DNA from 4 places in the Streptomyces sp. 8N616 genome. Region 3 is predicted to be linked to each of the others. Evidence: riboswitches for the same ligand, from Rfam matches in the RefSeq annotation. Region 3 holds a riboswitch; each other region holds the start of a gene.

Region 1 (7,446 bases), on a different contig from region 3:
GGTCAGGGCGAGGACGGTCAGCTCGAGGGCGGTCAGGGCGAGGACGGCGGCGCGGGCGCACCCATGCCGGACGACGAGATGCGGGCGCTGATGGCTCTCGACCCGCGGGCCATCGTCTGCCGGCTCGACCCGGTGGCGCGCCCCGGGCGCGGCGGGCGGCGCGTGGTCGTCACGGGTGTGGGCGCCATCACACCGCTCGGCGGCGACGCGGCTGCCACCTGGCAGGGCCTCCTCGAGGGCCGGAGCGGTGTCCGGCGGCTCGACGGCGAGGAGTTCGAAGGGCTGGGTGTACGGATAGCCGCGCCCTCCGCCGTGGATCCGGCGGAGCAGCTGCCGCGGGCCCGGGCCCGTACGATGAGCCGCTGCGCCCAGTTCGCGGTGCTGGCCGCCCGGGAGGCGTGGGCCGACGCCGGGTTCGACCAGGCGGAAGTGGCCGAGGGCACACTGGACGCCCAGCGCGTCGGCGTCTCGATCGGCACCATCATCGGCGGCGCTCCGGTCCTGGTCGACGCCGACCGCACCTTGAAGGAGCGTGGCGAGCGTCACGTCTCGCCGCACACGGCGCCGATGATCGTGCCCAGCGGCCCCGCCGCGCAGGTGGCCATCGACATGGGGGCGCGCGCCGAGGCCCGTACGGTCGTGAGCGCCTGCGCCTCGGGGACCGAGGCGATCGGTCAGGCCATCGACCGGATCCGGGACGGGCACACCGATGTCATGGTCGCGGGCGGCACGGAAGCGGTCATCATCCCGGCCATCATGGCGTCCTTCACCGCGATGCGCGCCCTGTCGCCGGGGGCGGAGGGGCCGGAGAAGGCGTCGCGGCCGTTCGACAGGGCACGGGACGGATTCGTGGTCGGCGAGGGTGCGGGGCTGCTGATCCTGGAGTCCGAGGAGCACGCACGCGCGCGTGGCGCACGGATCTACTGCGAGGCGGCGGGCTGGGGCGTTTCGGCCGATGCCTTCCACATGGCCGCGCCGCGCCCGGACGGTGCCGGGGTGGTCGACGCGCTGCACAAGGCGCTGATCGACGCCGGGGCCAAGCCGGACGAGGTGATGCACGTCAACGCCCATGCCACCGCGACCGGCAGCGGCGACGCCGCAGAGGCGGAGGCGCTGCGGACCGTCTTCGGTGACGACGCGGAGCTGCCGGTCACGGCGCCGAAGGGCGCGCTGGGGCATCTGCAGGGCGCGGCGGGCGGTGTGGAGGCCGTGGCCGCAGTGCTGACGCTGCATCACGGGGTGGTACCGCCCACCGTGGGGTGCGAGGAGCCGGACGCGGGCCTGGGCCTCGACGTGGTCACCGGGGCTCCGCGCCCGCTGCCGGAGTCGGGTGACCTCGCCCTGAGCAACTCCTTCGGATTCGGCGGGCACAACGCCGTACTGGCGCTCAGGCGCGTCCGGGCGGCCTGACACTCGCCTGACGGGCCTTCAAGGACTGGGGGCCGGAGGGCTCCGGAGGGCTCCGGAGGGCTCCGGAGGGCTTCTTCTGCCCCGCCGCTTCCATCCCGACCGTCAGATGCTGACACCCTTGCTGCGCAGATACGCCAGCGGGTTGATGTCCGAGCCGTAGTCCGGGCCGGTCCGCACCTCGAAGTGCAGGTGCGGACCGGTGGTGTTCCCGGTCGAGCCGGACCTGCCTATGCGCTGTCCGCCGTTGACCGGCTGCCCCTCGCGGACAGCGAGCGCTGAGAGGTGCGCGTACTGGCTGTACTTGCCATCGTTGTGCCGGATGACGACCTGGTAGCCGTACGCGCCGCCCCAGCCCGCCGAGACCACCTGCCCGCTCGCCACGGCACGCACGGAAGTGCCGGTGGAAACGGGGAAGTCGACACCCGTGTGGTAGCCGCTGGACCAGCCGGAGCCCGAGGCACGGTACGGCGTGCCGATGGTGGTGTCGGCGACCGGGGCGATGAAGTCCAGTGCTGCGGAGGAGCCGGACCCCTGCTGACTGTCCGCCCGCTCGGCACGCTGATCCCCCGGGGAACTCCCGGCCTTCCGGGGCTTCTTGCCGGACTTCTCCGGCCGCTCCGTCTTCGCCGGCTTCCGCGCCTGCCCGCCTTTCTCCTCGATGACGAGCTTCTGGCCGGGGTGGATCAGGTCCGGGTTGCCGCCGATGACCTCGCGGTTGTCCTCGTACAGCCGCTCCCACCCGCCGTCGACGTCCCGTACGCGGGCGATGGCGAAGAGCGTGTCGCCGCTGACGACCGTATAGGACTCGGGTTTTGTACGGTTCGGGAGCTCTTTCCGGTGCCCGTTGGCCCGGTGCCCGTTGGCCCGGTGCCCGTTGGCCGCTGTCGCCAACTGCCGGGCCTTGGCGGCGAGGTCGGCGCGCTGCGCATGGTCCCCGGTGCCGGCGGGTGCTGCGTCGGCCCCGGATACGGCGACCAGCGGCAGAGCCATTCCCGCGCCGCCCGCGGTGACCGTGAGGGATGCCTGGGAGATGCGGTTCGGCTGGTACCGGCGGTGGCGTCCACGTGCGGGCATAGAGCGCTTCCTCTCCTGCGCGGCCGCGCCAAGATTAGGGCGGGCATTCCGCCCGCCACAAGAGCCTCGTTTTCCGGAAGATCCAAGTCCGGTACGGTCCATGAAACGCTGTCACGTCGCAAGCCCGTAAATAATCAGTTCCGTTACGCCGGACCACGATGCGGAGGCAGCACATGAGGAATCCCATTCCCTCGGCCGAGGAACTCGCCATGATGTACGGCCTGGAGCCGCTGCCCCTGGAAGGCGGTCTCTTCCGCGAAACGTGGGCCGGTCCTCCGCAGTCCGGGGGCCGTCCCGCGGGCACGGCGATCCTTTTCCTGCTGTCGGCGCAGAACGACCTCTTCTCCGCGATGCACCGGCTGCCGCACGACGAGGTCTGGCACTTCTACCTCGGGGACCCGGTGGAACTGCTGCTCCTGGAGCGGGACGGCGCATCGCGGGTGGAGGTGCTCGGCCAGGACGTGCGCGCCGGGCAGCACATCCAGTACGTCGTGCCGGGCGGCACCTGGATGGGCGCGCGGGTGCGGCCCGGCGGCAGCCACGCGCTCCTGGGATGCACGCTGGCCCCCGGGTTCCTCCCCGCGGACTACGAGGGCGGCGAGGCGGACGAGCTGGCCGCGCGCTACCCGCGGCACGGTGATCTCATCCGGGCCCTGTGCCGCAGCTCGTGACCCGTCTTCCGTATCCACCTCGTATCCACCCTCGTATCCATCCCCGTATCCACACCGGCACAGCACGACGAGGCGCCCGCCCCCGGCATAGCAGGGAGCGGGCGCCTCATGGAGTCAGGAGAGAAGACTCCGGCCGCGTCGAACCGTGTCAGATGCTGACGCCGTGCGCACGCAGGTAGGCGAGCGGGTCGATGTCCGAGCCGTAGTCCGGGCCGGTCCGCACCTCGAAGTGCAGGTGCGGGCCACTGCTGTTGCCGGTGGAGCCGGACAGGCCGATCTGCTGGCCGCCGGTCACCGCCTGGCCGGGCGAGACGGACAGCGAGGACAGGTGGGCGTACTGGCTGTACTTGCCGTCCGCGTGGCGGATGACGACCTGGTTGCCGTACGCGCCGCCCCAGCCCGCCGAGACGACCTCACCCGGGCCGATGGACTTCACCGAAGTGCCGGTGGGCACGGGGAAGTCGGCACCGGTGTGGTAGCCGCTGGACCACATGGAGCCGGCCTGGTGGTACGGCGTGCCGAGGGCCGGGTTGGAGACCGGGGCGGTGAAGCCGGAGGCGCTCTGCTCGGAAGCCGGCTTGGCCTCCTGCTTCGGGGCCTCCTGCTTCGGGGCCTGGGCCTTGGGCGCCGCGGGCTTGGGGGCCTGCTTCTTCGGAGCCTCCTGCTTGGGGGCCTGCTGCTGCGGCGCGGCCTCGGCCTTGCCGCCGCCCAGGGCCAGCTTCTGGCCCGGGTGGATCAGGTCCGGGTCGCCGCCGACGACCTGGCGGTTGTCCTGGTAGACCCGCTGCCAGCCGCCGTCGATGTGCTTGGCGGTGGCGATCTTGTAGAGCGAGTCGCCCTTGACGACGGTGTAGGACTCGGGCTTCGCCGCGCCCTTGTCCGCCGTGTCGGCCTTGTCCTCGGCGGGGGCCGGGGCGGGCTTGGTCTCGGGCTTGGTCTCGGGCTTGCCCTGGGCCTGCTCGCCGCCGGTGGAGATCGCGGGGGCCGGACCGCCCTTGGCCAGGCCGGCCTTGGGGCCGCACGCGGGCCAGGCACCGGGGCCCTGGGTGTCGAGCACCTTCTCGGCGACGGCGATCTGCTGGTCCTTGGTGGCCAGGTCGGCGCGCTCGGCGTAGTCGGTGCCGCCGAAGGCCTCCCAGGTGCTCTGCGTGAACTGCAGGCCTCCGAAGAAGCCGTTGCCGTTGTTGATGCTCCAGTTGCTGGTGCTCTCGCACTCCGCGACCTTGTCCCAGGTGTCGACGGAGGCGGCGCTCGCCTGGCCGGCGGTGATGAAGGACAGACCGATACCGGCGCCGCTTGCGGCGGCGGCGAAAGTGGCGCGGGAAATCCGGCCGGGCTTGAAGCGGCGATGACGTCCGCGTGCAGACATAGGGATCTTCCTCTCCTACGCCTGCGAGGTGAGCTGTCGGGTTCGGGCTGGAGTTGCCCGGCCGTGACTTACGCAGCGGCGAGCGCTGCGGCACGTCTTCACCCCAAGCCGGACCACGCCGAGCGCGGTACGGCACTTACCTTTGGTTCCCCCGCTCCTGCCGTGGTGCGTTGTCGTTTCTCCCTCCGCCGGCGGCAGGACTCGGCGCTCCGGCAACAGGGCGCCCGCCCCTTTCGATGGGCAGGCAGCGGAAAAGTAAACACATCCATTTCTTCGCCACAAGTGGCGTGCATTCGCCTGATTCGCCATTGAACAGATCGACTCGGTAATGCGTCACGCTGCGCTGCCGATCTTGGTCCCAGAGCAATAGGCATTACTACTGAACGGCTCTCACAATGGGCAGTCCGTAACCAAGTTGGGAAAATCGCCGCCATTCGAGTGCGCGAAGTCACATTTAACCGGCGGTCTTTGTGAGATGGGTCACCGGCCGACTAATTGTCCGATTTGGCATCTGAATTCAGCTTTGGTGGATTGCAGGCATTAGAAGCCTCTTTGCCGCCCGAGAATCTATCCGGCGAAACGGATGAATGCGGACCAAGTTCCGGAGATGCGCCACAGCCGGGCCCTCTCCCGCGGCTATCGTGAACACCCCGGTCGCGGATCTTGCGGAGTCGGAGTGCAGAGAGCGGAAGAGCTGATCGACACCAGGTCACAGGCGCCGCCGGAAGCCGGTGCGAACCCATCCCGTACGAGCTCCGGCGTGGGGCACCCCGACCGCCGTACGGGCCCCGACCGCGGTACGGGCGCCGACCGCCGGGCGTGGCCGCTCGCCGCGGCCGGAGCGCTCGCCCTCGCGGTGGCGGCCGCGGCGGCCACCGGGGTGGTCGGATGGCCGGAGCCCGGGGCCGTGCAGGCCTGGCGGACGATCTGCCTCGCCATCACGGTGCAGGCCCTGCCGTTCCTGCTGCTGGGCACCGCGCTCTCGGGAGCCATCAACGCCTTCGTCCCCGCGCACGTCTTCAGCCGCGCCCTGCCGAAGCGGCCCGCGCTCGCCGTCCCCGTCGCCAGCGCCGCGGGCGTCGTCCTGCCGGGGTGCGAATGCGCGTCCGTGCCGGTGGCGGGGAGCCTGATCCGCCGCGGGGTGCCGCCCGCGGCCGCGCTGGCCTTCCTCCTGTCCGCCCCCGCGGTGAATCCGATCGTGCTCGCTTCCACGGCCGTCGCCTTCCCGGGCGCCCCCGAGATGGTGGCGGCCCGGTTGCTCGCCTCGCTCGCGACCTCGGCGGTCATGGGCTGGCTCTGGATCCGCCTCGGCCGCGCGGAGTGGCTGCGGCTGCCGGCGCACCGGACCGGGCACCGGCCGGGACACAGCAGGTGGGAGGAGTTCCGGCTCGGCTTCCAGCACGACTTCCTGCACGCCGGCGGCTTCCTGGTGCTCGGGGCGATGGCCGCGGCGACCTTCAACGTCGCCGTGGAGCGCTCCGTGCTGGACACCTTCGCCGGATCGCCCTGGCTCTCCGTCATCTTCCTCGCCGCGCTGGCGATCGTGCTCGCCGTCTGCTCGGAGGCCGACGCCTTCGTCGCGGCGTCGCTGACCGGGTTCTCCCCCACCGCCCGGCTGGCGTTCATGGTGGTCGGGCCGATGGTCGACGTGAAGCTGATCGCCCTGCAGTCGGGCACCTTCGGACGCGCCTTCGCCGTACGGTTCTCGGCGGCCACCGCCGTGGTGGCCGTCGCCTGCAGCGCGCTGACCGGGTGGTGGGTGCTGTGAGGCGGAACGTCCAGGTGCTGCTGCTCCTGCTGTCGGGCGCCGGAGTGCTGCACATCTCGCTCTTCAGCGAGGTGTATCTGCGGTACGTGAAGGAGGGCCTGCGGCCGCTACTGATCGTCTCGGGCGTGCTGCTGGTCGCCCTGGGGACGGTGGGCGCGGCTCGGGACGGCTTCCCCTTCGCCAAGCCCGCTGCCCGGTCCGATGCCCACGACGCGGACGCCGACGGGGACGCCGGCGCGGATCACGGGCACGGGCACGATCACGGCAAAGGCCCGCGGATCGCCTGGCTGCTCTTCCTCCCCGCGATCACCCTGCTGTTCTTCACGCCGCCCGCCCTCGGCTCGTACACCGCCGCGCGGGAGAGCGACACAGCGGTCGCGGACGGGGAGCGGTTCTCCCCGCTGCCCGGTGGGTCCCCGCTCGTCATGCCCCTGTCGGACTTCAGCTCGCGGGCGCGGCAGGACCCCGGCCGGAGCCTGGAGGGCCGTACGGTCTCGATGACCGGCTTCGTCACGCCGGGCAAGAGCGGCGGCTGGTACCTGACCCGCCTGGTGCTGAGCTGCTGCGCAGCCGACTCGCAGTCGGTCAAGGTCCGGATGCTCGGCACCGCTCCCCCGCCGGCCGACGCGTGGGTCACCGTCACCGGCACCTGGCACCCCGTGGGCACGGTGGGCACGCCCTCGGCCGCGGCGGCGCTCGACGTGGCCGGCGTGCGGCGCGTCCCCCAGCCCGCGAACCCGTACGCGGACGCCGCGCCGCCCGCGGCCTGATCCGGCGATCCGTCCACGGGCGTCGCAGTGCGCCCACGGCGACGCTCAGCGGATGGGCATGCCCGAGAGGGTGCGGGCGATGACCAGACGCTGGATCTCGCTCGTCCCCTCAAAAATGGTGTATATCGCAGCATCCCGGTGCATACGCTCCACCGGGTACTCGCGTGTGAAGCCGTTGCCGCCCAGGATCTGCATCGCCTTGGCCGTGACCGACTTGGCCACCTCCCCGGCGTACAGCTTGGACATCGAGCCCTCGGCCGAGGTGAAGGGCCTGCCCGCCGCGGCCATCCAGGAGGCGCGCCACACCAGCAGGCGGGCCGCGTCGACCTGTGTGCGCATGTCGGCCAGTTGGAAGGCGACGCCCTGGTTGTCGATGATCGGGCG
Region 2 (7,446 bases), on a different contig from region 3:
GACCGTGAACGGCAGCTCGGTGACCACCAGGCCCTTGCGGCGGGCCGTGACATTCTCCACCGCCACGGTCGCGCGGATCCGGAACGAGCCGCGCCCCGTCTCGTACGCGTCCCGGACCCCGCTCAGCCCCACGATCTTGCCGCCGGTCGGCAGGTCGGGTCCCGGCACGTGCCGCATCAGGGTCTCGAGGTCCGCGTTCGGGTGCTTGATCAGGTGCCGGGCGGCGGCGATCACCTCGCTGAGGTTGTGCGGCGGCATGTTGGTCGCCATGCCGACGGCGATCCCGGAGGAGCCGTTGACCAGCAGGTTCGGATAGGCGGCGGGGAGCGCGAGCGGCTCCCGCTCCTGGCCGTCGTAGTTGGGGACGAAGTCGACGGTGTCCTCGTCGATGGACTCCGTCATCAGGGACGTGGCGGAGGCCATCCGGCACTCGGTGTACCGCATCGCGGCCGGCGGGTCGTCGTTGCCCAGCGAGCCGAAGTTGCCGTGCCCGTCCACCAGCGGCAGCCGCATCGAGAAGGGCTGCGCCATGCGCACCAGCGCGTCGTAGATCGACGCGTCGCCGTGCGGGTGCAGCTTGCCCATCACCTCGCCGACGACGCGGGCGCACTTCACATAGCCCCGGTCGGGGCGCAGGCCCATCTCGTTCATCTGGTACACGATGCGGCGGTGCACCGGCTTCATGCCGTCGCGGGCGTCGGGGAGGGCGCGCGAGTAGATGACCGAGTAGGCGTACTCGAGGAAGGAACCCTGCATCTCGTCGACGACGTCGATGTCGAGGATGCGCTCCTCGAACTCGTCCGGCGGCGGGGTCTTCGTACTGCGGCGGGCCATCGCGGCTGCTGCTCCTTAGAAACTGCCTTCAGCGGTGTGTTCCGGGCCCCTCCCGCGCGCCGGAGGCGGCAGCAGGAGGGAGGTTCTGACGCCGACCATTGTGGACCCACCCACCGACAGCGCGTTCCACCTACCCGTATGACCCCCGTACGGTACGGGAACTTCGCCAGGTGGCAGCACGCTTGCATACAGTGGCAGGACTCTTTACGACCTCTGCCATCCCGCGATCGAAGGGACGTACATGCCCATGGGTCACACGGCCACGCAACAGGCCGGTTCCGGCGGCCTGAAAGCGACCGAGCACCGCCTGGACAACGGTCTGCGCGTGGTGCTCTCCGAGGACCACCTGACCCCGGTCGCCGCGGTCTGCCTCTGGTACGACGTCGGCTCCCGCCACGAGGTCAAGGGCCGCACCGGCCTGGCCCACCTCTTCGAGCACCTGATGTTCCAGGGCTCCGCCCAGGTGAAGGGCAACGGCCACTTCGAGCTGGTCCAGGGCGCAGGCGGCTCCCTGAACGGCACCACCAGCTTCGAGCGCACCAACTACTTCGAGACCATGCCCGCCCACCAGCTCGAGCTCGCACTCTGGCTGGAGGCCGACCGCATGGGCAGCCTGCTGGCCTCGCTCGACGAGGACGGCCTGGAGAACCAGCGGGACGTCGTGAAGAACGAGCGCCGCCAGCGCTACGACAACGTGCCCTATGGCACCGCGTTCGAGAAGCTGGTGGCCATGGCCTACCCCGAGGGCCACCCGTACCACCACACCCCGATCGGCTCCATGGCCGACCTGGACGCCGCCTCCCTTGAGGACGCGCGGAACTTCTTCCGCACCTACTACGCGCCGAACAACGCCGTGCTGTCGGTGGTCGGCGACATCGACCCGGAGCAGACGCTCGCCTGGATCGAGAAGTACTTCGGCACCATCCCGGCCCACGACGGCAAGCCGGCGCCGCGCGACGGCTCGCTCCCGGACGTCATCGGCCGGCAGCTGCGCGAGGTCGTCGAGGAGGAGGTCCCGGCCCGCGCCCTGATGGCCGCCTACCGCCTCCCGCACGACGGCACCCGTGAGGCCGACGCCGCCGACCTGGCGCTCACCGTCCTCGGCGGCGGCGAGTCCTCCCGGCTCCACAACCGCCTGGTGCGCCGCGACCGTACGGCCGTGGCCGCCGGCTTCGGCCTGCTGCGGCTGGCCGGCGCCCCCTCGCTCGGCTGGCTGGACGTGAAGACCTCCGGCGGCGTCGAGGTCCCGGACATCGAGGCCGCCGTCGACGAGGAGCTGGCCCGGTTCGCGGAGAAGGGCCCGACGCCGGAGGAGATGGAGCGCGCCCAGGCGCAGCTGGAGCGGGAGTGGCTGGACCAGCTCGCCACCGTCGGCGGCCGCGCCGACCAGCTCTGCCGTTACGCGGTGCTGTTCGGCGACCCCCAGCTGGCGCTGACCGCCGTCGACCGGCTCCTGGCCATCACCGCAGACGAGGTCAAGGCCGTGGCCGCCGCCCGGCTGCGCCCCGACAACCGCGCGGTCCTCGTCTACGAGCCGACAGCACCCGCAGACAGCCAGGCCGACGACAACGCAGGACAGGAGGCGGCCCAGTGAGCGACGCCGGCCCCACCATGACCTTCCACCCGCAGCCGCAGGGCGGGATCGCCAAGCCCTGGGCCTTCCCGGCCCCCGAGCGCGGCACTCTCGCCAACGGCCTGACCGTGCTGCACTGCCACCGCCCCGGCCAGCAGGTCGTCGCCGTCGAAGTGAACCTGGCCGCGCCGCTCGACGCCGAGCCCGCGGGCCTGGACGGCGTGGCCACGATCATGGCGCGGGCGCTGTCGGAGGGCACCGACAAGCACACCGCGGAGGACTTCGCAGCGGAGCTGGAGCGCTGCGGCGCCACCCTCGACGCGCACGCCGACCACCCCGGCGTCCGCGTCTCCCTGGAGGTCCCGGCCTCCCGGCTGTCCAAGGCGCTCGGCCTGCTCGCCGACGCCCTGCGCGCCCCCGCGTTCCCGGACAGCGAGGTCGAGCGGCTGGTCCGCAACCGCCTCGACGAGATCCCGCACGAGCAGGCCAACCCGGCCCGCCGCGCCGCCAAGGAGCTTTCCAAGGAGCTGTTCCCGGCCACCTCCCGGATGTCCCGGCCCCGGCAGGGCACCGAGGAGACCGTCGAGCGCATCGACGCCGCCGCCGTACGGGCCTTCTACGAGGCGCACGTCCGGCCCGCCACCGCCACCGCGGTGGTCGTCGGCGACCTGACGGGCATCGACCTCGCCGCGGTCCTCGGCGACACCCTGGGCGCCTGGACCGGCACCACGGCCGCGCCCCGGCCCGTACCGCCGGTGACCGCGGAAGACACCGGCCGCGTGGTGATCGTCGACCGTCCCGGAGCCGTCCAGACCCAGCTGCTGATCGGCCGTATCGGCTCGGACCGCCACGACAGGGTCTGGCCCGCCCAGGTGCTCGGCATCTACTGCCTCGGCGGCACCCTCACCTCCCGGCTCGACCGGGTGCTGCGGGAGGAGAAGGGCTACACCTACGGCGTGCGGGCCTTCGGCCAGGTGCTGCGCTCGGCCCCGGACGGCACGGGCGCGTCCCTGCTCGCCATCAGCGGCTCGGTGGACACCGCCTCCACGGGCCCGGCGCTCGAGGACGCCTGGAAGGTCCTCCGCACGCTGGCGGCCGAGGGCCTGACGGACGCGGAGCGGGACACCGCCGTGCAGAACCTCGTCGGCGTCGCCCCGCTCAAGTACGAGACGTCGGCGGCGGTCGCGGGCACCCTCGCCGACCAGGTGGAGCAGCATCTTCCGGACGACTACCAGGGGCAGTTGTACGCGCGGCTCGCCGACACCGGCACCGTGGAGGCGACCGCGGCGGTCGTCAGCGCCTTCCCGTCCGACCGCCTGGTCACCATCCTCGTCGGCGACGCGTCCGCCATCGAGGAGCCCGTACGGGCCCTGGGCATCGGCGAGGTGAAGGTCGTCACTGGCTGACGGTGCGTCAGGCCCTCTCGCGGGAGTGACGAAGTACCCCGGAGCGTCCGTTGCTCCGGGGTACTTCCGTATGCCCGGTTTGTTGATGAGTCGGCCGTTTGTTGTGTGGTGTCGGCTACAAACGCCCTGATTTCTTTGGCGATTGAAAGATGTCCCGTTTAGCGTCGGTCCGGCTGTCCGGCCGACCACGCGCCGCACCCGCGGCTCCGGGCAGTCATCGCCGAGTCCCCGTACGGCGCGAGCCAGGGGAGCCGGGGACCCAAACTGTGAGTCCCTGGGGTGAATCGGGCGCCTCCTGGCGGAGGGGCCCGTAGGAGACCTTCCTGCTCCGAACCCGTCAGCTAACCCGGTAGGCGAGAAGGAAGGAAAGGAGCACCGCCGCCGCATGGCGTCGTTCACCCGTGCCACCGGGAAGCACCGCCGTCCGAGCCGTCTCGTCCGCTCGGGCGCGAACATCGCAGGCATAGCCACCCTCGCCACCACTGGCGTCGTGGCCTCCCTCGCCTCGGGCTCCGCGCTCGCCGCGCCCGCTCAGCCGCCCGAGGCCGAACAGACCGGGCTGCGCCAGGCGATCGTCATGGGCGACTCGCTCGCCGAGACGATCAGCGCCCAGGCGCAGGCCCAGCGGACCGCGGCCGACGAGGCCGCCGCGCGGGCCAGGGCCGAGGCCGAGGCCAAGAAGCGGGCGGCGGAGGCCAAGGCCAGAAAGGAGCGCGCGGCGCGCGAGGCCGAGCGCAAGCGGCTGAACGCCTTCGTGCTGCCGGTCGAGGGCAGCTACATCTCCACCGCGTACGGGGCGGCGGGCGGCGCCTGGTCCTCCGGGGCCCACACCGGCGTGGACTTCCACGCCGCGGCCGGAACCTCGGTACGCGCGGTGGGCGCGGGCACCGTCGTCGAGGCGGGCTGGGCCGGCGCGTACGGCTACAACGTCGTGATCAGGATGAAGGACGGCACGTACACGCAGTACGGCCACCTGTCGGCGATCCGCGTCTCCGTCGGCCAGAGCGTCACCCCGGGGCAGCGGATCGCCCTGTCGGGCAGCACGGGCAACACCTCGGGTCCGCACCTGCACTTCGAGGCCCGTACGTCCGCCGACTACGGCTCCGACATGGACCCCGCGGCCTATCTCCGCTCGCACGGAGTGCGTATCTGACCCGTTTCGTGGCCTGTTTCACAGCCGCTCTGGCCAAAAGATATCCATGTTCCGGCCCCGCCCGTCGGAAATTCCACCGCATTGCAATAGAGTCCCTGAACAAGCAGTGATCGAGCATGTTTCACGGGGATTAAAGCGGAGGACCGGCTATGCGGGGTCGGATGTGAACGGCGATGCGGTGGCCACGGGCCGCATTCCCGCGCACGCGGTGTGCCAGGCGATCCGGGACGACATCGTCTCCGGCGTGCATCCCCCCGGCAGCAGACTGACCGAGGAGGTCCTGGCCCGCCGGTACGGCGTCTCCCGCGTCCCGGTCCGCGAGGCCCTGCGCACCCTGGAGTCCGAGGGCTTCGTGACCACCCGCAGGCATGCCGGAGCCTGCGTCGCCGAGCCGTCGGAGCAGGAGGCGGCCGACCTCCTCGACATCCGTGCCCTGCTGGAGCCGCTGGGCGCCGCGCGCGCCGCACAGCGCCGTACCGAAGCGCACCTCAAGGTGTTGCGCGGGCTCGTGCGGCTGGGTCAGGAGCGCGCCCGCCGCGGGCACTTGGCGGATCTGCGGTCGCTGGGCGGCTGGTTCCACGAGACCCTTGCCCAGGCCTCGGGCAGCCCCAGCCTCGCCGCCCTGCTCACCCAGGTCCGCCGCAAGATCACCTGGGTGTACGCGTCGGACGCGCCGGTCAGGGCCGCCGACTCCTGGGAGGAACACGCGGCCATAGCCGACGCGGTGGCCCGGGGCGACGCCGACCGCGCGCGTGCCCTGATGACCGTGCACACCGAGCGCTCCCTCGCGGGCTACCGGCTGCGCCGCCCGGGCCATGTGAGAACTTCGAAACACTCCGTAAACAGATTGAGCGCGCAGAATTAACAGAGCTGCCGTATACAACGAGGGGCGAATTCCGCGCGGAAAAGAAAAGCGACTTCCGAACGACGGAGCCGCGGTGGCCATAAAGGTCCACCGCGGCTCGTTTGCGTATTCCGCCGAGTCGGGTCCGGACGGTTCAGACAGTCTCCGGAAGCTCTTCGAGACCCTCGGCGACCAGCTTGGCCAGACGGTCCAGAGCGATGTCGGCGCCATCGGCGTCCGACGCGAGAACGATCTCCTCGCCACCCTGGGCGCCCAGGCCGAGCACGGCGAGCATGGAGGCGGCGTTGACCGGGTTGCCGTCGGGCTTGGCGATCGTCACGGGGACGCCTGCGGCGGTCGCCGCGCGGACGAAGATCGAAGCAGGCCGGGCGTGCAGGCCCTCGTTCCAGCCGACGGTGACGCGGCGCTCAACCATGGTGCTGCCCTTCGGGTCGTGTCAGGTTTCCCGACGTTGTCTAGACCAGTAGTTCCGTCCAGTCTCTCACGGCTCACGGAGTGCTCCGCTCCGCCCTGCGCCCGTACGCTTGTCCCCATGCAGACGACGCCGGAACACGCCTACCCGGCCCACTGGGAGGCCGACGTCGTGCTGCGTGACGGCGGCACGGCGCAGATCCGGCCGATCACTCCGGACGATGCGCAGCGCCTGGTGCGCTTCTACGAGCAGGTCTCGGACGAGTCGAAGTATTACCGCTTCTTCGCACCGTACCCTCGGCTCTCCGACCGCGATGTGCACCGGTTCACCCACCACGACTACGTCGACCGGGTCGGCCTCGCGGCCACCGTCGGCGGGGACTTCATCGCGACCGTGCGCTACGACCGGATCGACGCCGACGGACGGCCCGCCACCTCCGGCCCGTCGCCCACCGCCACCCTCAACGGACGCTTCGCGACCTCTCCCGATATCGCCGACGAGGCCGAGGTCGCCTTCCTGGTCCAAGACGCCCACCAGGGCCGCGGCGTGGCCTCCGCCCTCCTCGAGCACATCGCAGCCGTCGCCCGCGAGCGCGGCATCCGCCGCTTCGCCGCCGAGGTGCTGCCCGCCAACAACAAGATGATCAAGGTGTTCACGGACGCCGGGTACACCCAGCAGCGCAGCTTCGAGGACGGCGTGGTGCGCCTGGAGTTCGACCTCGAGCCGACCGACCGGTCCCTCGCCGTCCAGCGGGGCCGGGAGCAGCGCGCCGAGGCCCGCTCCGTGCAGCGGCTCCTCGCCCCGCGCTCCGTCGCCGTCATCGGCACCAGCCGCAGGCCCGGCGGCGTCGGCCGCACCGTGCTGCGCAACCTGCTCGCCGGTGGCTTCACCGGGCGGGTGCACGCCGTCAACCACGCCTTCCCCGAAGGCGGGGCGGTGCTCGGCGCACCCGACCTCCCGGGCCCGGGCGTCCAGGCCCACCGCTTCGTCCACGACATCGGCGAGCAGGTGGATCTGGCCGTCGTGGCCGTACCGGCCGAGCATGTGCCCGCGGTCGTCGCCGACTGCGGAGAGCACGGCGTGCAAGGCCTGGTCGTGGTCTCCTCCGGCTACGCGGAGAGCGGGCCCGCGGGGCGCGAGCGGCAGCGCGAACTCGTCCGGCAGGCCCGCTCGTACGGCATGCGGATCATCGGGCCCAACGCC
Region 3 (7,446 bases):
GCTGTCCGTTCGAGGGAGTGCCGGGAGCGGCACGACCCGGTCCCGTTCCTCCTTCGCCGCGGCTGCCCGTGCCGCGGCCAAGCGAGCCGAGAAGGCGCACGGTCCGGCCGCGGAGGAGGAGGCCGTGCCGTCGTCGGGACGTACGGGGCTGATCGACGCGCCGGAGGCGGAGGCGGAGACGCCCGCGAAGGCGGCCGCTGAGCCGAAGCCGAAGCCGAAGCTGAAGCCCGAGTCGGATCAGAAGGCGAAGCCGAGGCCGACGTGGCTTCGCTCCGGCCTGATCAGCGCCGTACTCGCGGTCCTCGTCGTGGCGGGTCTCGCTGCGACCGCCGTGCTCGGGTGGGACTACCGGGACGCCGAGCGCGCGAACGAGGCCCGTACGGAGGCGCTCGCGGCCGCGCGCAAGGCGGCTCCGGCGATCCTGTCGTACGACTACCGGCACCTCGACCGCGACTTCGCTGCGGCGCGCAGCCACATCACGGGCGCCTTCCAGGACAAGTACCGGAAGACCACCTCGACCGTCGTCGCGCCCACCGCGAAGCGTTACCACGGGGTCGTCAAGGCCACGGTGGCGAAGCCCGCGTCCGGCGACGAGGCGGCTTCGGTGGTGTCCGCTTCGCCGGACAAGGTCGTCGTCCTGCTGTTCATGAACCAGGTCACCAACAGCACCCAGGTCTCAGGCCCGCGCCTCGACCTCAACCGGGTGCGGATGACCCTGCAGCGGACGTCCGACGGCTGGAAGGTGAGCGCGGTCGACGCGCTGTAGGCGGGACAGGCGGCACGGGCGGGAGTGGATAGGCGGGACCGGCGGGCGAGGGCGGCTCGGGTCAGAACCCTCCGCCGAAGTCGCCGCCGCCGAACCCTCCGCCGAAGTCGCCGCCGCCCCCGAAGTCGCCCGAGTTGAAGTCGGAACCGGAACTGTCGCCGCCGCTATAGTCCCCGCCGTACCCGTCGTACCCGTACGCGTACGGCCCGGTCAGCATGCTGCCCAGCAGCGTGCCCGCCAGCAGCCCCGGCAGGATGCCGCCGCCGAAATAGCCGTAGGCCCACGGCCCGTACGCCGGTCCGGCCTCCCAGTACGGCCTGCGCCCGGACGCCGTCTCCACCTCGCGCCCCATCGGCTCCTCGCCGTCCTCGAGGCGCGCCGCGTCCGCCGCGCACACCGGCACGGTGCGCTCCTCGCCGCCCGACGGCGCCCACTGCACGTCCTGGACCGACGGGCCGTGCCGCGGGTCGAAGAAGCACGGCACCCGGCGCTCGGGCAGCGGCTCGCCGTCCCGCCGCGCCTCCAGCGTGGCCAGCGAGAACCGGCCGTCCTCCAGCGACTCGGTCACATCCCGTACGTCACTGGGCCGCCGCGCGCGGTCCATCGATGCCTTCGCCTTGTCGTACGAGTCCAGGGCGCGGGCGTAGTCCTCGCGCATCGCGTCGTCCGTCTTCGGTGCCGAGGGGTCGAAGTCGATCCGCTCCAGTTCCTCGCCGAAGGCGGTGATGTCCTCGTCCACGACCGGGCGGAGCGTCTCCAGCTGCGCACGGTCCCGCTCGGCCCTGCGCTGCTTGCCCCGGCGGCTGACCAGCAGGGCTCCGCCGCCGACGGCCGTGATCAGCACGCCGAGCGTCACGAGCAGGCCGGCCGCGCTGACGCCGGTGCCGTCCCCGGTGCCGGTGCTGGTGCCCGAGCCGCCGCTCCAGGTGGCCGGGGCGTGGCCGTTGGCCTGCTGCAGGGCCTGATCGACGAAGCCGTTGACCATGGCGCTCACGTCGCCGGGGTCGGAGCGCTCCACGGCGCCGGAGAGGTTGGAGACCGCGTTGCGGGACATCACCGAGGAGTCGGCGCCCGCGTCGAACCGGTCACCCAGCGCGACCGCGTACACGCCGGTAATCCCGACCTTGGTCCGCAGGTCCTGGAGCAGCGTCGACGGCTGGAACTCGGAGGCGCTGGGCAGCACGGCGACGAACACCGGCTTGTCCGCCTTCTCGATCTTGTCCGCCAGCGCGTCCGCATCGGCGGCGGGCAGCTGCCCCGAAGCGCGCGGATCGACGTAGACAGGGCCCTTCTTCAGGGCGTTCGCGGCGCTGTCGAGCCCGTCCGCGGCCCGCGCCCCGGGAGCCATGACGGCCACCAGTACGAGGGCGGCGGCGAGCACCGCCAGCACCGGCAGAAGCAGGGTGCGGCCCGCCCAGGACCTCGCTGCGGTGTTCATATCTACGAAACTACTCCAAAGGCGCAATTTCGGGCTCCTCGGTGTGCAGGGAAACCATCCCGGGGCCAGGGCAGGCGGCGCGAGGGCCTGCACCCGTACGAGACCGGGTGGACGAGTTCGCCTTCCCCGGGGGCGCCGCGCTGCTGCTGTTCACGGACGGAGTGACCGAGGCGCGGAATGCGGAGGGCGCCTTCTGCGACCCGGGGGAGCGGCTGCGCGGCCGGCGGTTACCCGGGCCAGACGCGCTGCCGGACGCGCTCGTGGCGGACGTACGGCGGCATGCGGCGGGCGGAGTGCCGGACGGCATGGCGATGCCGGCGGTCACCCGCCCCGCCTCCTACGTTCCGTAACCGCGCGCATCCCTGCGTATAACAACTGACGCACGATCAGGGGAGCGGTGTTTTCAGGCGTGGGGGCAACTCGCCCGAATTGGCGGCTTCCTGTCCTGATTGGTCCCTCGGGATTTCGTTAACGATCACACCGAACGGCTTGGAATCACGTCCCGCCGTCTATTAACGTTCGATAACGCAGCGCGGTCGTCCCAGCCGCCACAAGAGGTGGCACCGTGCGCCTACGCCGAATCCCGCACCACCAGCACCACCTGCACGACCTGCACCAAGGGAACCGGGGAACCACCACCTTGGGGTGAATCGGGCGCCTCTCCGGAGGGGCCCGTAGGAGACCTTCCTGCTCCGAACCCGTCAGCTAACCCGGTAGGCGAGAAGGAAGGAAAGGAGTGCGCCCGAGTGGCGTCCAACAGGCCTGTCCCCGAGATCTCGCCCGAACCCTCCGGCACCCAGAGCTTCGACTTCGGGCCGGGCGGATTCGGTGAGTTCGGTGAGGACTACCCGGCCGCCGGTTCCGGCGACTGGAACCCGACCACGGATTCCCTGGCCCCGGTGCGCGGCAGGCACCGCGTCGTCAAGCAGCGCGGTGGTGGCATGGCCCGCAGCGGCGCGGTCCTCGGGGTCGGCGTGTTCGCCGCCGTCGGTGCGGGCGGCATGGCGAGTGCGCAGGACAAGCCGCCGGTCTCCATCTCCATGCCGGACCTCTCGTATGTCTCGGACAAGCTCCCCGACGCCAAGGCGCTCCCCGGCATCGGCTCGCTGATATCCGACGACGCGGACAGCGTCGGCGACGGCACCGTGACCGCCGCGGCCCCGCTCTCCCAGGCCGGTCTCACCGACGAGGAGGCGGCCGAGGGCGCCGACGCGGGCGAGGCGCTGCGCGCCCGCATCATGCGCCAGGCCGAGCAGCAGCAGACGGCGGCGGAGACGGCGGAGCGCGAGGCCGCGCAGAAGGCCGCGGCGGAGAAGGCGGCCCAGGAGGCCGCCGAGGCGAAGGCGGAGGCCGCCGCCGCGAAGAAGGAGGCCGAGCGGAAGGCTGCCGAGGAGGCGGCGCGCAAGGCCGAGGCCGAGCGGCTCGCCAAGCTGGCCCGCAGCTACAGCCTCCCCACCTCCTCGTACACGCTGACTTCGAGCTTCGGCGAGTCCGGCTCCATGTGGTCCAGCACGCACACGGGCCAGGACTTCGCCGCCCCGACCGGGACCCCCGTCAAGGCGGTGCACGGCGGCACGATCACGGAGGCCGGCTGGGCGGGCTCCTACGGCTACCGGATCGTCCTCACCCTCGAGGACGGCACCGAGATCTGGTACTGCCACCTCTCCTCGATGACCCAGACGTCGGGCGAGGTGACGACGGGCGAGACGATCGGCCGCGTCGGCGCCACGGGCAATGTCACCGGCCCCCACCTCCACCTGGAGGTACGGCCGGGCGGCGGCGACCCGATCGACCCGGCGGCCTGGCTGCGCGGCAAGGGCCTCTCGCTCTGACGTCCGTACGGTTGCTCTGACTTATCGCACCCTGTTCGTCGGCAGCCCTGGTGCAAACCCCCCGACACCAGGGCTGTCGGCTTGCCTGCGTGTCCGCGTCCCCGCTTCTCAGTCCGCGTCGCTGTGCGGGCACGGCCCGGAATAGCCCGGCGCCGGGCGGCGTTGATCAGCCGTATGGCTGACAGGAACAAGATCATCGGTGATCTGACCGTCCACCCCCTCTCCCTCGGCGGCAACGTCTTCGGCTGGACCGCGGACGAGGCGCAGTCCTTCGCCGTACTCGACGCGTATGCGGAGGCGGGCGGCAACTTCCTCGACACCGCCGACGTCTACTCGGCCTGGATCCAGGGCAATTCCGGCGGCGAGTCCGAGACCGTCATCGGCAACTGGCTGGCGGCGCGCGGCAACCGCTCCGAGATCGTCGTCGCCACCAAGGCCGGCGGACACCCGGACTTCAAGGGCCTGGCCGCCGGCACCATCAAGGCGGCCGCGGAGGAATCCCTCCGCCGCCTGCGGACCGACTCCATCGACCTCTACTACACCCACTTCGACGACCCCGGCGTCCCGGTCGAGGAGATCATCACCGCCCTCGACCAGCTGGTGCGGGAGGGCAAGGTCCGGCAGATCGGCGCCTCCAACATCTCGCCCGAGCGGCTCGAGGCGTCGCTCGCCTTCTCCGACCGCGAGGGCCTGGCGAAGTACGCTGCCCTCCAGCCGCACTACAACCTCGTCTCGCGCGATACGTACGAGGGGCCGCTCGCGGACGTCGCGGCCCGCCACGGACTGGCGGCCGTCCCGTACTCCGCGCTCGCCTCCGGCTTCCTCACCGGCAAGTACCGGGCGGGCGCGGCGGTGGACAGCGCGCGGGCCGGGCGGGCGGCCCAGCACTTGGAGACGGAGCGCGGGCGGCGCGTGCTGGCCGCGCTCGACGAGGTCGCCTCGGCGCGGGGCGCGGAGATCGCCACGGTCGCCCTGGCGTGGCTGGCCGCCCAGCGAACGGTGGCTACCCCTATCGCCAGCGCCCGCACCCCTGCCCAACTCCCCGCCCTCCTGGCGCTCGCCGACCTCGAGCTGACGGACGCGGAGGTGGCCGTGCTGACGGCGGCATCGGCCTGACCGTTCCCCACCCCGCCCTTCCCCAGGGCGCAGTGATGCGCCGGAACTGCCCTAAGGGCGGGTGGGTGGGTATGGGCGGGCCGTGGGTGCGGGTGGGTGGTGGTGCGGGCCCGGGCCGGGGCCGTAGTACGGCGGCGGCGCGTAGCCGTACGGCGGCGGGCCACCGTAGCCGTGGGGCGGCGCCCACTGGGGCGGGACCCACGGGCGGGCCGTCAGCAGCGCCGCATGCGCAAGCGCAGGCTGCGCCAGGTCCTTGCGCTGCCACAGGTGGTGCAGCAACTCCTGCTCACGCGCCACGAAGTCCGCCCCCGCCGCACCCCGGTGCGCCCGCTGCCGCAGGAACGCCAGCGCCGTGGCGAACGCCTGGTACTCCGCGACCGCCCGCGCCGCCGCCTTCCCGTGGTGGCGCCGCGCCACGTCCCGCGCGATCGCCCGCGCCCGCATGGACGACAGCGCCTGCGGCTCCTGCGGCACCAGCCAGCCGGCCGCCACGTATGCGGGCAGGTGGCTCCGTACGGTCCTCAGCTCGCTGCCGCGGGACCAGATCACCAGCCACGTCAGCAGCCCGAAGACCGGGACCATGAACATGCCGTAGACGGCGATGAAGCCGTACCCGCCGAGGCTGGTCGAGCCGTTCCAGACGGCGTGCAGCACGATCGCCGTGAGCAGGCCGGCGAGCGGCACCAGGACCCGGCGGGCGCGCTGGCGCGGCGCGGCGAGCGCGGCGACACCGAAGCCGATGCCCGTCAGCGCGGTGAAGAGCGGGTGCGCGAACGGCGACATCACGATGCGGATGAAGAACGTCGCCGCCGTGACGGACTGAATGCCGGACGAGCCGAGGGCCTGGTCCTCGCCGAAGGCGTTGCCGAGGTAGAGGATGTTCTCGGTGAAGGCGAAGCCGGTCGCCGTGATCCCGGCTATGACGACGCCGTCGACGATGCCGTCGAAGTCGCGGCGGCGGAAGACGAAGAGCAGGAGCAGCGCCGCGCCCTTGGCGCTCTCCTCGACGACCGGGGCGATGACCGTGGCCCCCCAGGTCTCGGCCTCCGTCGCGGAGTCGGTCTCGACGCGGGTGGCTATCCACTCCGTGGCGAAGCCGTTGGCGATGATCGCCACGAGCGTCGCGGCGCACGCGCCCCAGGCGAAGGCGAAGGCCAGGTTCCGCCAGGGCTCCGGCTCGACGCGGCCGAGCCAGCGGAACGCGGCGATCATCAGGGGGACGGGCAGCACGGCGAGCCCGAGGCCGACCAGGAAGCCCTCGGTGCCGGTCTGTTCGCGCACGAGGGCGAGGATGACCAGGCCGCAGAGCGCGAGCAGGGTGATCAGCGTGCCGAAGCGCAGTGCCTTGCTGTGCCGGAGTGCACGGCGCGGGCGGTAGCGCCAGTGCGCCCGCTCCGGCACGGCGTCGAACTGCGGCTGCGGTTCGTAGGCCGGGACGGGCGGTTGCCCGGGAGGTTGACCAGGCGATTGTCCGGGCGCTTGCCCTGACGGCTGCCCAGGCATCTGCCCGGATGGTTGCGCAGGCGGCTGCCCGGGCGGTTGCCGGGGCTGCTGCGGGAACGGGGACTGGTGCACCTGTCGACCCTAACGAGGGCCGGAGCCCCGTGCGGCGGCGTATCGCCTTTCGTGCGCAGCCTCATACGCGCCGGGCCGCGCCGGGCAGAGGGCGGCGGGGCCGGGGGCCGCGGCACAGGCTTGTGCGCCTCCGGGCTCAGCGGCGTACGAACAGGAGGTCGCGCACCACGTGCCCCTTGTCGAGGCCCGCGCTCTCGAACTTGGTCAGCGGCCGGAAGGCGGGGCGCGGCGCGAAACCGCCGTCGGGCCGTGTGTTCTCCAGCTCGGGGCTCGCGGACAGCACTTCGAGCATCTGCTCGGCGTACGGCTCCCAGTCGGTCGCGCAGTGCACCAGCGCGCCGGACCGCAGCCGGGAGGCGGCCAGCTCGACGAACTCGGGCTGGATCAGGCGGCGTTTGTGGTGGCGCTTCTTCGGCCAGGGATCGGGGAAGTAGATGCGCAGCCCGGAGAGCGCGGCGGGCTCGATCATCTCGCGGAGGAGGATGATCGCGTCACCGTTCGCGACCCGGATGTTGGACAGGCCGTTCCGCTCCGCGAGACTGAGCAGGTTGCCCTGGCCAGGGGTGTGCACATCCGCGGCGAGGATGCCGGTGCCGGGGTCCGCGGCGGCCATCCGGGCCGTGGCCTCGCCCATGCCGAAGCCGATCTCCAGGACGACGGGGAGCCCGCCGAAGAGTGCGTCCAGGTCGAGCCGGGACAGGCCGTCGATGTCCAGCCCC
Region 4 (7,446 bases), on a different contig from region 3:
GACACACCAGGGTGTGGGCATTCGTTCCGCGGGGCGATGGGGGTGCCCCCATCGCCCCGCGGAACGAATGCCCACAAAAGCGGGTTGTTCTATAGCTTCTCTACGGGCGCGTAGCGCAGCAGCAAGACCTTCGGCTTTTCGTCGCCGAAGTCGATCGTCGCCTTCGCGTCGTGTCCGCTGCCCGTCACCGACATCACCGTTCCCAGTCCGAACTGGTCGTGCGTCACGCGGTCGCCGACCGCCAGCGCGATCACCGGCCGGTCCGTCGCCCTGCGCGTCGCGAAACCGCTCGGCCCGCCCGCCCTCGAGCGCGAGGACGCAGAGGACGACGCGGACGGCGAAGTCGACAGCAGGGAACTCAGCCCGGCCGTCGCCGAAGCCGACGGCGTCGAAGCACCCGTACGCCGCCACTCCACGAACGTGTCCGGGATCTCCTCCAGGAACCGGGACGGCGGGTTGAACGATGGCTGGCCCCATGCGCTGCGCATCGTCGACCGCGTCAGATACAGCCGCTCCCGCGCGCGCGTGATCCCGACATAAGCCAGCCGGCGCTCCTCCTCCAGCTCCTTCGTGTCGCCGAGCGCGCGCATGTGCGGGAAGACCCCGTCCTCCATGCCGGTCAGGAAGACGACCGGGAACTCCAGGCCCTTGGCGGTGTGCAGGGTCATCAGCGTGATGACGCCGGTGCCTCCCTCGCCCTCGTCCTCGTCCGGGATCTGGTCGGAGTCGGCGACCAGGGCGACCTGCTCCAGGAATTCGGCGAGCGTGCCCGGGTTCTCCTCCGTGCGCTCCTGCTCGAACTCCAGCGCCACGGCGGCGAGTTCCTGGAGGTTCTCGATCCGCGTCTCGTCCTGCGGGTCGGTGGAGGCCTGGAGCTCCGCCAGATAGCCCGTGCGCTCCAGCACCGCCTCCAGCACGGTCGCCGGTCCCGCGCCCGATTCGGCGATCGTCCGCAGCTCCTCCAGCAGCGTGTTGAACCGCTTGACCGCATTCGCCGACCGCGCCGCCATGCCGTACGCCTCGTCGACGCGGCGCAGCGCCTCCGCGAAGGTGATCTTCTCGCGCAGCGCGAGCGCCTCGATCATGGCTTCGGCGCGCTCGCCGATACCGCGCTTGGGGACGTTGAGGATCCGGCGCAGCGGCACGGTGTCCTCGGGGTTGGCGAGCACCCGCAGGTAGGCGAGGACGTCGCGGACCTCCTTGCGCTCGTAGAAGCGCACGCCGCCGACGACCTTGTACGGCAGCCCGACCCGGATGAAGATCTCCTCGAAGACACGGGACTGGGCGTTCGTACGGTAGAAGACGGCGACGTCGCCCGCCCTGGCCTCGTCCTCGTCCGTCAGCCGGTCGATCTCGTCGGCGACGAACTGGGCCTCGTCGTGCTCGGTGTCCGCGACATAGCCGGTGATCGCGGAGCCCGCCCCCGCCTCCGTCCACAGGTTCTTGGGGCGGCGGTTGGCGTTCCGCTCGATGACGGCGTTCGCGGCGCTGAGGATCGTCTGCGTGGAGCGGTAGTTCTGCTCCAGCAGGATCGTGGTGGCGTCGGGGTAGTCCTCCTCGAACTGGAGGATGTTGCGGATGGTCGCGCCGCGGAAGGCGTAGATCGACTGGTCGGCGTCGCCGACGACGCACAGCTCGGCCACGTTGAGATCGGGCGCGGTCTCCCCGGTCCCCACCAGCTCGCGCACCAGCGTGTACTGCGCGTGGTTGGTGTCCTGGTACTCGTCCACCAGCACGTGGCGGAAGCGGCGCCGGTAGTGCTCCGCAACGTCCGGGAACGCCTGGAGCAGGTGGACGGTGGTCATGATGATGTCGTCGAAGTCCAGCGCGTTGGCCTCGCGCAACCGCGACTGGTACAGCGCGTACGCCTCGGCGAGGGTCTTCTCGAACCCGTCGCTCGCCTGCGCCGCGAAGTCCTCGTCGTCGATGAGCTCGTTCTTGAGGTTGGAGATCTTGGCGCTGAAGGACTTCGGCGGGTAGCGCTTCGGGTCGAGGTCGAGGTCGCGGCAGACCAGGGACATCAGGCGCTTGGAGTCGGCGGCGTCGTAGATGGAGAAGCTGGAGGTGAAGCCGAGCTTCTTGCTCTCCCGGCGCAGGATGCGGACGCAGGCGCTGTGGAAGGTGGACACCCACATCGCGTTCGCCCGCGGCCCGACGAGCTGCTCGACGCGCTCCTTCATCTCGCCCGCGGCCTTGTTGGTGAAGGTGATCGCGAGGATCTGGCCGGGGTGCACGCGGCGCGCGCCCAGCAGATACGCGATGCGGTGCGTCAGCACGCGGGTCTTGCCGGATCCGGCGCCGGCGACGATGAGCAGCGGAGAGCCGGTGTGGACGACGGCGGCGCGCTGCTGCTCGTTCAGCCCCTCGAGCAGCGCGGCGGGGTCAACGGCGGGCCGCGGGGCGCCGTTGCGGTAGTAGCGCTCCCGCGCATCCTCGTCGGCGGCAGCGTCGAAGCGGCCCGCGAAGAGGCCGGCCGGGATCTCCTCCGGGCCACTGTCCTCGGGCGGCGGGGGCGGGTGTTCCTCGCCGGGGTGGCTCGAGTGGCCAGCGTGGCCGGAGGGACCCGTGTGGCCAGGGTGACCCGGCCCCGGGAGTCCGGCCGGGGGCTCTGCCGGGTGCTCGAGGTCCGCCAGGAAGCTGTCGTCAAAGAGGCTGCTCATCGTTCACCGAGTCTAGGCCGCGGGGCTGACAGCCCACGCCGGTTCCCGCCCCTCCGCTGTGGGAGGGTCGCATTTCGCCCTAAACGATCGCGCCGCAGAAAGGTCACGAAAAGGTTTCGGGCATATCGAACATCAGCCTTCACAACCGCCCCACACGTTGGCTACCGTGCTCGCTCAGGCGGCCCGATCCCCCTGCCGGCGACCGCGTCGGCACGGGCAGCCTCCGCCGAGTCCGGCGCTGCCCGAAGGACGTCCTGAGGACGCCCGAAGGCATCCGGAGCCGGGGACCCAACGTACGACCGGGGTGAATCGGCCCCCGCACGCCCGCGTGTCAGAGCGTGGCGGCGCGCGGTGGCCGTAGGGCAGCCTTCCGATCGCCCGAACCCGACAGCTAACCCGGTAGGCGGTCCACGGAAGGAGTCGCGCGCCTTGGCGTCGCACCGCAAACGGCGGACTCGAATGTTCACGTCCCCCGGTTCCGGCCGCGCGGCCGTCGGACTGACGACCGCGGCCCTCGCCTCGGTCAGCCTGCTCTCGCAGAGCGCGCAGGCCGCGCCGGACGAGCCGAAGCAGAGCATCGAGGAAGTCCAGAAGAAGGTCGACGAGCTCTATCGGCAGGCCGGCACCGCAACGCAGCAGTACAACCAGGCCAAGGAGCGCAGCGAGAAGCAGCGCACCAAGGTCGACCGGCTGCTCGACGACGTCGCGAAGCGGACGGACAAACTCAACGAGGCTCGGCGCATGCTGGGCAGCTACGCGGCCGCGCAGTACCGCAACGGGGGCATGGCCTCGACGGCGACGATGATGCTCGCCGACGACCCGCAGGGCTACTTCGACCAGGACCATCTGATGTCCCGGATGACCGGCCGGCAGCGGCAGGCCGTCGAGGACTTCCAGACGGAGCAGGAGGCCGCGTCGAAGAAGCGCGCCGAGGCCACCGAGAGCCTCGCGTCGCTGACCGAGTCGCAGAAGGAGCTCCGCACCACCAAGGAGTCCGTGCAGGGCAAGCTCTCGGAGGCGCGCGAGCTGCTGTCGAAGCTGACGGCCGAGGAGAAGGCGCGGCTGGCGGAGCTCGAGCGCAAGCGGGAGGCCGAGGCCCGGCGCAAGGCGGAGGAACTGGCGCGGCAGCAGGCGGAGAAGGCGCGCCAGGAACAAGAGCAGGAGCAGAACGACGGCTCCGGCTCGACCGACGGAGGCTCGGACTCGGGTACGGACTCGGGCGCCGACTCGTACGCCACCAAGGCCGCCAAGGCCATCGACTTCGCGCGGGCCCAGATAGGCAAGCCGTACGTGTGGGGCGCGACAGGCCCGAACTCGTACGACTGCTCGGGGCTCACGCAGGCCGCCTGGAAGTACGCCGGGGTCTCGCTGCCGCGCACGACCTGGGACCAGGTGAAGGTCGGCACGCGGGTCGCCACGGAGGACCTGAAGCCGGGCGATCTCGTCTTCTTCTACGACGACATCAGCCACGTCGGGCTCTACATAGGCGACGGCCAGATGATCCATGCACCGAAGCCGGGCGCGAACGTCCGCACCGAGGCGATCACGTACATGCCGATCTACGGCAGCGTCCGCCCCGCATAGCCCACGTGCCTGCACAGCCGCGCGGGAGGGGCCCCGGGAGCGTTCGTGCGCCCCGGGGGCCCGCCCCGCCGGATCGGCAGGTCAGGTCCAGAGGACGGCGATGAAGATGTTGGCGATGGTGAGGAGGCCGACCGTGCCGAATGCCGCCTTGTCGACCTTCTCCTCGTCCCGCTTCACGTAGACCAGGCCGAGGATGACGACCAGAAGCGCGAGCTTCACGCCTATCTTGACGTTGTTGACGGCCTGGTCGTCGGCCTGGTTGAGGCCGACCAGCGCGACGCCCGTGATCAGCATGGTCAGCGCGCCGTGCAGCATGGCCGGGTTGAAGCGGGCCGTTCCGGCGCTCATTGCCTTCATCTGCGTGAGGAAGCCGCCGAGCAGGGCCGCGATGCCGATGATGTGCAGGCCGACGAAGACACTGATAAGTACGTCCATGCGGCGGAGCGTAGCCGGGCCCGTAGCACCGCTCTCCACCGAGGTGCGCCTCAATCGCCGCTTCGGTCACGGCCGCACCAAGAAGGCGGCAGCACCCGGGAGTTCACCCGCCGCTTCTGTTCAGTGCCGCTCTTAAACGTTCCAATCCCGGTCATCACGACACCTGCCCGTAACACGGAGGTCTAGCGTCCTCCACCGAGGCGCCCCCACGCGCCCCGGTGGCGACCCCCGCACGGCCACCGGAAAGGCAGGAAGGAAGTGACGGCCGCCGTGGCCTCGCACAGGAAGCCCAGGCAGCGATCGCTCACTGGCACGCTCACCGGCACGTTCACCGGCATCACGGGCATCACGGGCCTCACGGGCATGAGAGGTGGTACCGCAGCCCGTACGGCCGCGACGCTCGCCCTCGCGAGCGCGGCAGGCGCAACCGGCGTCGTCGGCGCTGCGCAGGCCGAGCCCAGCCTCACGCCCGCCCAGGTCAAGGCCGAGGTCGACCGGCTCCACCACGAAGCCGAAGCCGCGACGGAGAAGTACAACGGCGCGAAGGAGAAGACCAGCAGGGCGCAGAAGGAGCTGGACCGGCTGCGCGACGAGGCCGCGCACAGGTCCGGGCGGCTGAACGCCTCCCGGAACGCGCTCGGTTCGATCGCCACCGCCCAGTACCGCTCGGGCGGCATCGACCCCGCCGTACAGCTCGCGCTCTCCTCATCCCCCGACGACTACCTCGAGCGCGCCGCCGCCGTAGAGCGGGCGGGCAGCCGCCAGGCCGCCGCGGTCAGCGGCATCCAGCGGCAGCTGCGCGACATCGAGCAGGTACGTTCCGAGGCGGGCGAGAAGGTCGCGGAACTGCGGTGCAGCCAGGCCGCGTTGGAGAAGCACAAGCGCACGGTGCAGGAGAAGCTCCGTGAGGCCGAGGAGCTGCTCGACCGCCTGACGGCCGAGCAGCGCGCGCAGCTCCTCGGCGGGGACGGTCACGGCCCGGACGCCGCAGCGTCCGCGCGCGCGGGCCGCAGCGCCTCACGCGGCCCGGTCCGGGCGCCGAACGTCCGCGCCGCCACCGCCGTCTCGTACGCGTTCGGTGCACTCGGCAAGCCGTACGTCTGGGGCGCGACCGGCCCGAACGGCTACGACTGCTCGGGCCTCACCCAGGCCGCCTGGAAGGCCGCCGGGGTCTCGCTCCCCCGGACGACCTTCACCCAGATCAACGCCGGGCAGCGCATCTCACGGTCCCAACTCGCCCCCGGTGACCTGGTGTTCTTCTACTCCGGCGTCAGCCATGTCGGGCTGTACATCGGGGACGGCCAGATGATCCACGCCCCGCGGCCAGGCGCGCCGGTCCGCGTCGCCCCCATCGACGAAATGCCCTTCGCAGGCGCGACCCGACCGGCCTAGCGACCTGCCCCAGGCCACTGGCGGAGGACCAGCCTGGCTCTGCCCACGGTCCGCACGACAAGCGACCCAGTTGCAGGGCAATGGAAATTGTTGCCCTGAATTGACTTTATCGCGGACCGGAAAAACGTCAACTTCCCGCAAAATTCGCAGAGTTGCCGCTAGAATTTACGATTGACCCCCCGGGAACGGAGCGGCGCACGCCGGTAAAGCATTTTACTTAACGGCTCTTATTCATATTGTCGAATCATTCACCGAATGCCTCACCAGGGTGAATGTGCGCCTCCCGTTGACCTGACGGACATGCCTAACCTGAAAGGACGACACATCTCGAAGGGCGGGGCAGCCCAATTGCTGGGCGAACTCCGCAGGTTGGAGGTCATTCATGTCCGCCATGCAGGAAAGCGAATCTCCGCTGCCGCCGGTTGCCGATGCCATCATCCCGGCGACCGGGTCCGTCGCGGGCGGGACCGCATTCACCATCACCGGATCCAACCTCACCAACGCGACCGTCACCGTCGGCGGCGCGGTGGCCACCGGCATCAACGTCAACGCCGCAGGCACCGTGCTCACCGGCATCACGCCCGCCGGTGTGTCCGGCAACGCAGCCGTCATCGTCACCACCCCCGCCGGCACCACCACCGTCAACGGCGGCTTCACCTACACCACGCCACAGCTCCCACCGGTCACCTTCTCCATCAACCCGGCCATCGGTCCAGTCGTGGGCGGGACCGCGTTCATCATCACCGGATCCAACCTCGCCAACGCGACCGTCACCGTCGGCGGCGCGCCGGCCATCGGCATCAACGTCAACGCCGCAGGCACCGTGCTCACCGGCATCACGCCCGCCGGTGTGTCCGGCAACGCAGCCGTTGTCGTCACCACCCCGGCCGGTACCGCCACCGTCAACGGCGGCTTCACCTACGTGTGATCCCGCGCCGGCAAAGCAGGCGCCCCGGCAAAGCAGGCGCCCCGGCCGGACCGGCACCTCCCGTGTCGCGCCCGCGCCGGGGCACCTGCCATCGGCGAGGCCCACCGTTCGCTGCCGCCTCGGTAGGGTGAGCCGATGGCTGTCGTAGTCGAACTGATCTCCTACCCGGTCAAAGGGTGCGCCGGCACGTCGATGACCGAGTCCCTGCTGACAGAGGCGGGCCTCGCGTACGACCGCAGCTTCATGGTCGTCGGCGCGAACGGTGTGTTCCGCAGCCAGCGACGGGATCCGCGGCTCGCGGTCATCCGCGCTGCGGTCAGTGCGGGCGGCGAGCGCCTTACGCTTCGGGCGCCGGGCGCCGACGTCCTGCGCGTCGACGTGGATCTGACATCCGCCAGGCGTGACGTGGAGTTGTTCGGCACCCCGTACAAGGGCATCGACCAGGGC

Evidence for each region. A riboswitch is a leader RNA that binds a small molecule or an ion and turns the genes downstream of it on or off. The one in region 3 is predicted to bind cyclic di-AMP.
Region 1: another riboswitch for cyclic di-AMP. It lies ahead of ACTWQC_RS22620 (transglycosylase family protein); the one in region 3 lies ahead of ACTWQC_RS23730 (M23 family metallopeptidase).
Region 2: another riboswitch for cyclic di-AMP. It lies ahead of ACTWQC_RS11445 (M23 family metallopeptidase); the one in region 3 lies ahead of ACTWQC_RS23730 (M23 family metallopeptidase).
Region 4: another riboswitch for cyclic di-AMP. It lies ahead of ACTWQC_RS29040 (NlpC/P60 family protein); the one in region 3 lies ahead of ACTWQC_RS23730 (M23 family metallopeptidase).

Annotation. Positions count from the first base shown of each region.
Region 1 is NZ_JBQQBY010000025.1:18,656-26,101, reverse strand. It holds gene ACTWQC_RS22635 (beta-ketoacyl-[acyl-carrier-protein] synthase family protein) at 1-1,410, shown strand, start outside; gene ACTWQC_RS22630 (M23 family metallopeptidase) at 1,513-2,484, opposite strand; gene ACTWQC_RS22625 (cupin domain-containing protein) at 2,658-3,155, shown strand; gene ACTWQC_RS22620 (transglycosylase family protein) at 3,304-4,524, opposite strand; cyclic di-AMP (ydaO/yuaA leader) riboswitch at 4,528-4,704, opposite strand; gene ACTWQC_RS22615 (permease) at 5,201-6,292, shown strand; gene ACTWQC_RS22610 (TIGR03943 family putative permease subunit) at 6,289-7,062, shown strand; gene ACTWQC_RS22605 (acyl-CoA dehydrogenase family protein) at 7,108-7,446, opposite strand, start outside.
Region 2 is NZ_JBQQBY010000010.1:70,876-78,321, reverse strand. It holds gene ACTWQC_RS11460 (DNA gyrase/topoisomerase IV subunit A) at 1-834, opposite strand, end outside; gene ACTWQC_RS11455 (M16 family metallopeptidase) at 1,076-2,428, shown strand; gene ACTWQC_RS11450 (M16 family metallopeptidase) at 2,446-3,813, shown strand; cyclic di-AMP (ydaO/yuaA leader) riboswitch at 4,022-4,183, shown strand; gene ACTWQC_RS11445 (M23 family metallopeptidase) at 4,199-4,966, shown strand; gene ACTWQC_RS11440 (GntR family transcriptional regulator) at 5,130-5,831, shown strand; gene ACTWQC_RS11435 (HPr family phosphocarrier protein) at 5,965-6,246, opposite strand; gene ACTWQC_RS11430 (bifunctional acetate--CoA ligase family protein/GNAT family N-acetyltransferase) at 6,364-7,446, shown strand, end outside.
Region 3 is NZ_JBQQBY010000027.1:16,687-24,132, reverse strand. It holds gene ACTWQC_RS23745 (hypothetical protein) at 1-766, shown strand, start outside; gene ACTWQC_RS23740 (hypothetical protein) at 828-2,204, opposite strand; gene ACTWQC_RS23735 (SpoIIE family protein phosphatase) at 2,312-2,554, shown strand; cyclic di-AMP (ydaO/yuaA leader) riboswitch at 2,769-2,938, shown strand; gene ACTWQC_RS23730 (M23 family metallopeptidase) at 2,951-4,036, shown strand; gene ACTWQC_RS23725 (aldo/keto reductase) at 4,211-5,152, shown strand; gene ACTWQC_RS23720 (PrsW family intramembrane metalloprotease) at 5,204-6,655, opposite strand; gene trmB (tRNA (guanosine(46)-N7)-methyltransferase TrmB) at 6,864-7,446, opposite strand, start outside.
Region 4 is NZ_JBQQBY010000039.1:21,654-29,099, reverse strand. It holds gene ACTWQC_RS29050 (M23 family metallopeptidase) at 1-2, shown strand, start outside; gene pcrA (DNA helicase PcrA) at 90-2,660, opposite strand; cyclic di-AMP (ydaO/yuaA leader) riboswitch at 2,912-3,081, shown strand; gene ACTWQC_RS29040 (NlpC/P60 family protein) at 3,120-4,244, shown strand; gene ACTWQC_RS29035 (hypothetical protein) at 4,326-4,679, opposite strand; gene ACTWQC_RS29030 (NlpC/P60 family protein) at 4,950-6,071, shown strand; gene ACTWQC_RS29025 (IPT/TIG domain-containing protein) at 6,454-6,999, shown strand; gene ACTWQC_RS29020 (MOSC domain-containing protein) at 7,135-7,446, shown strand, end outside.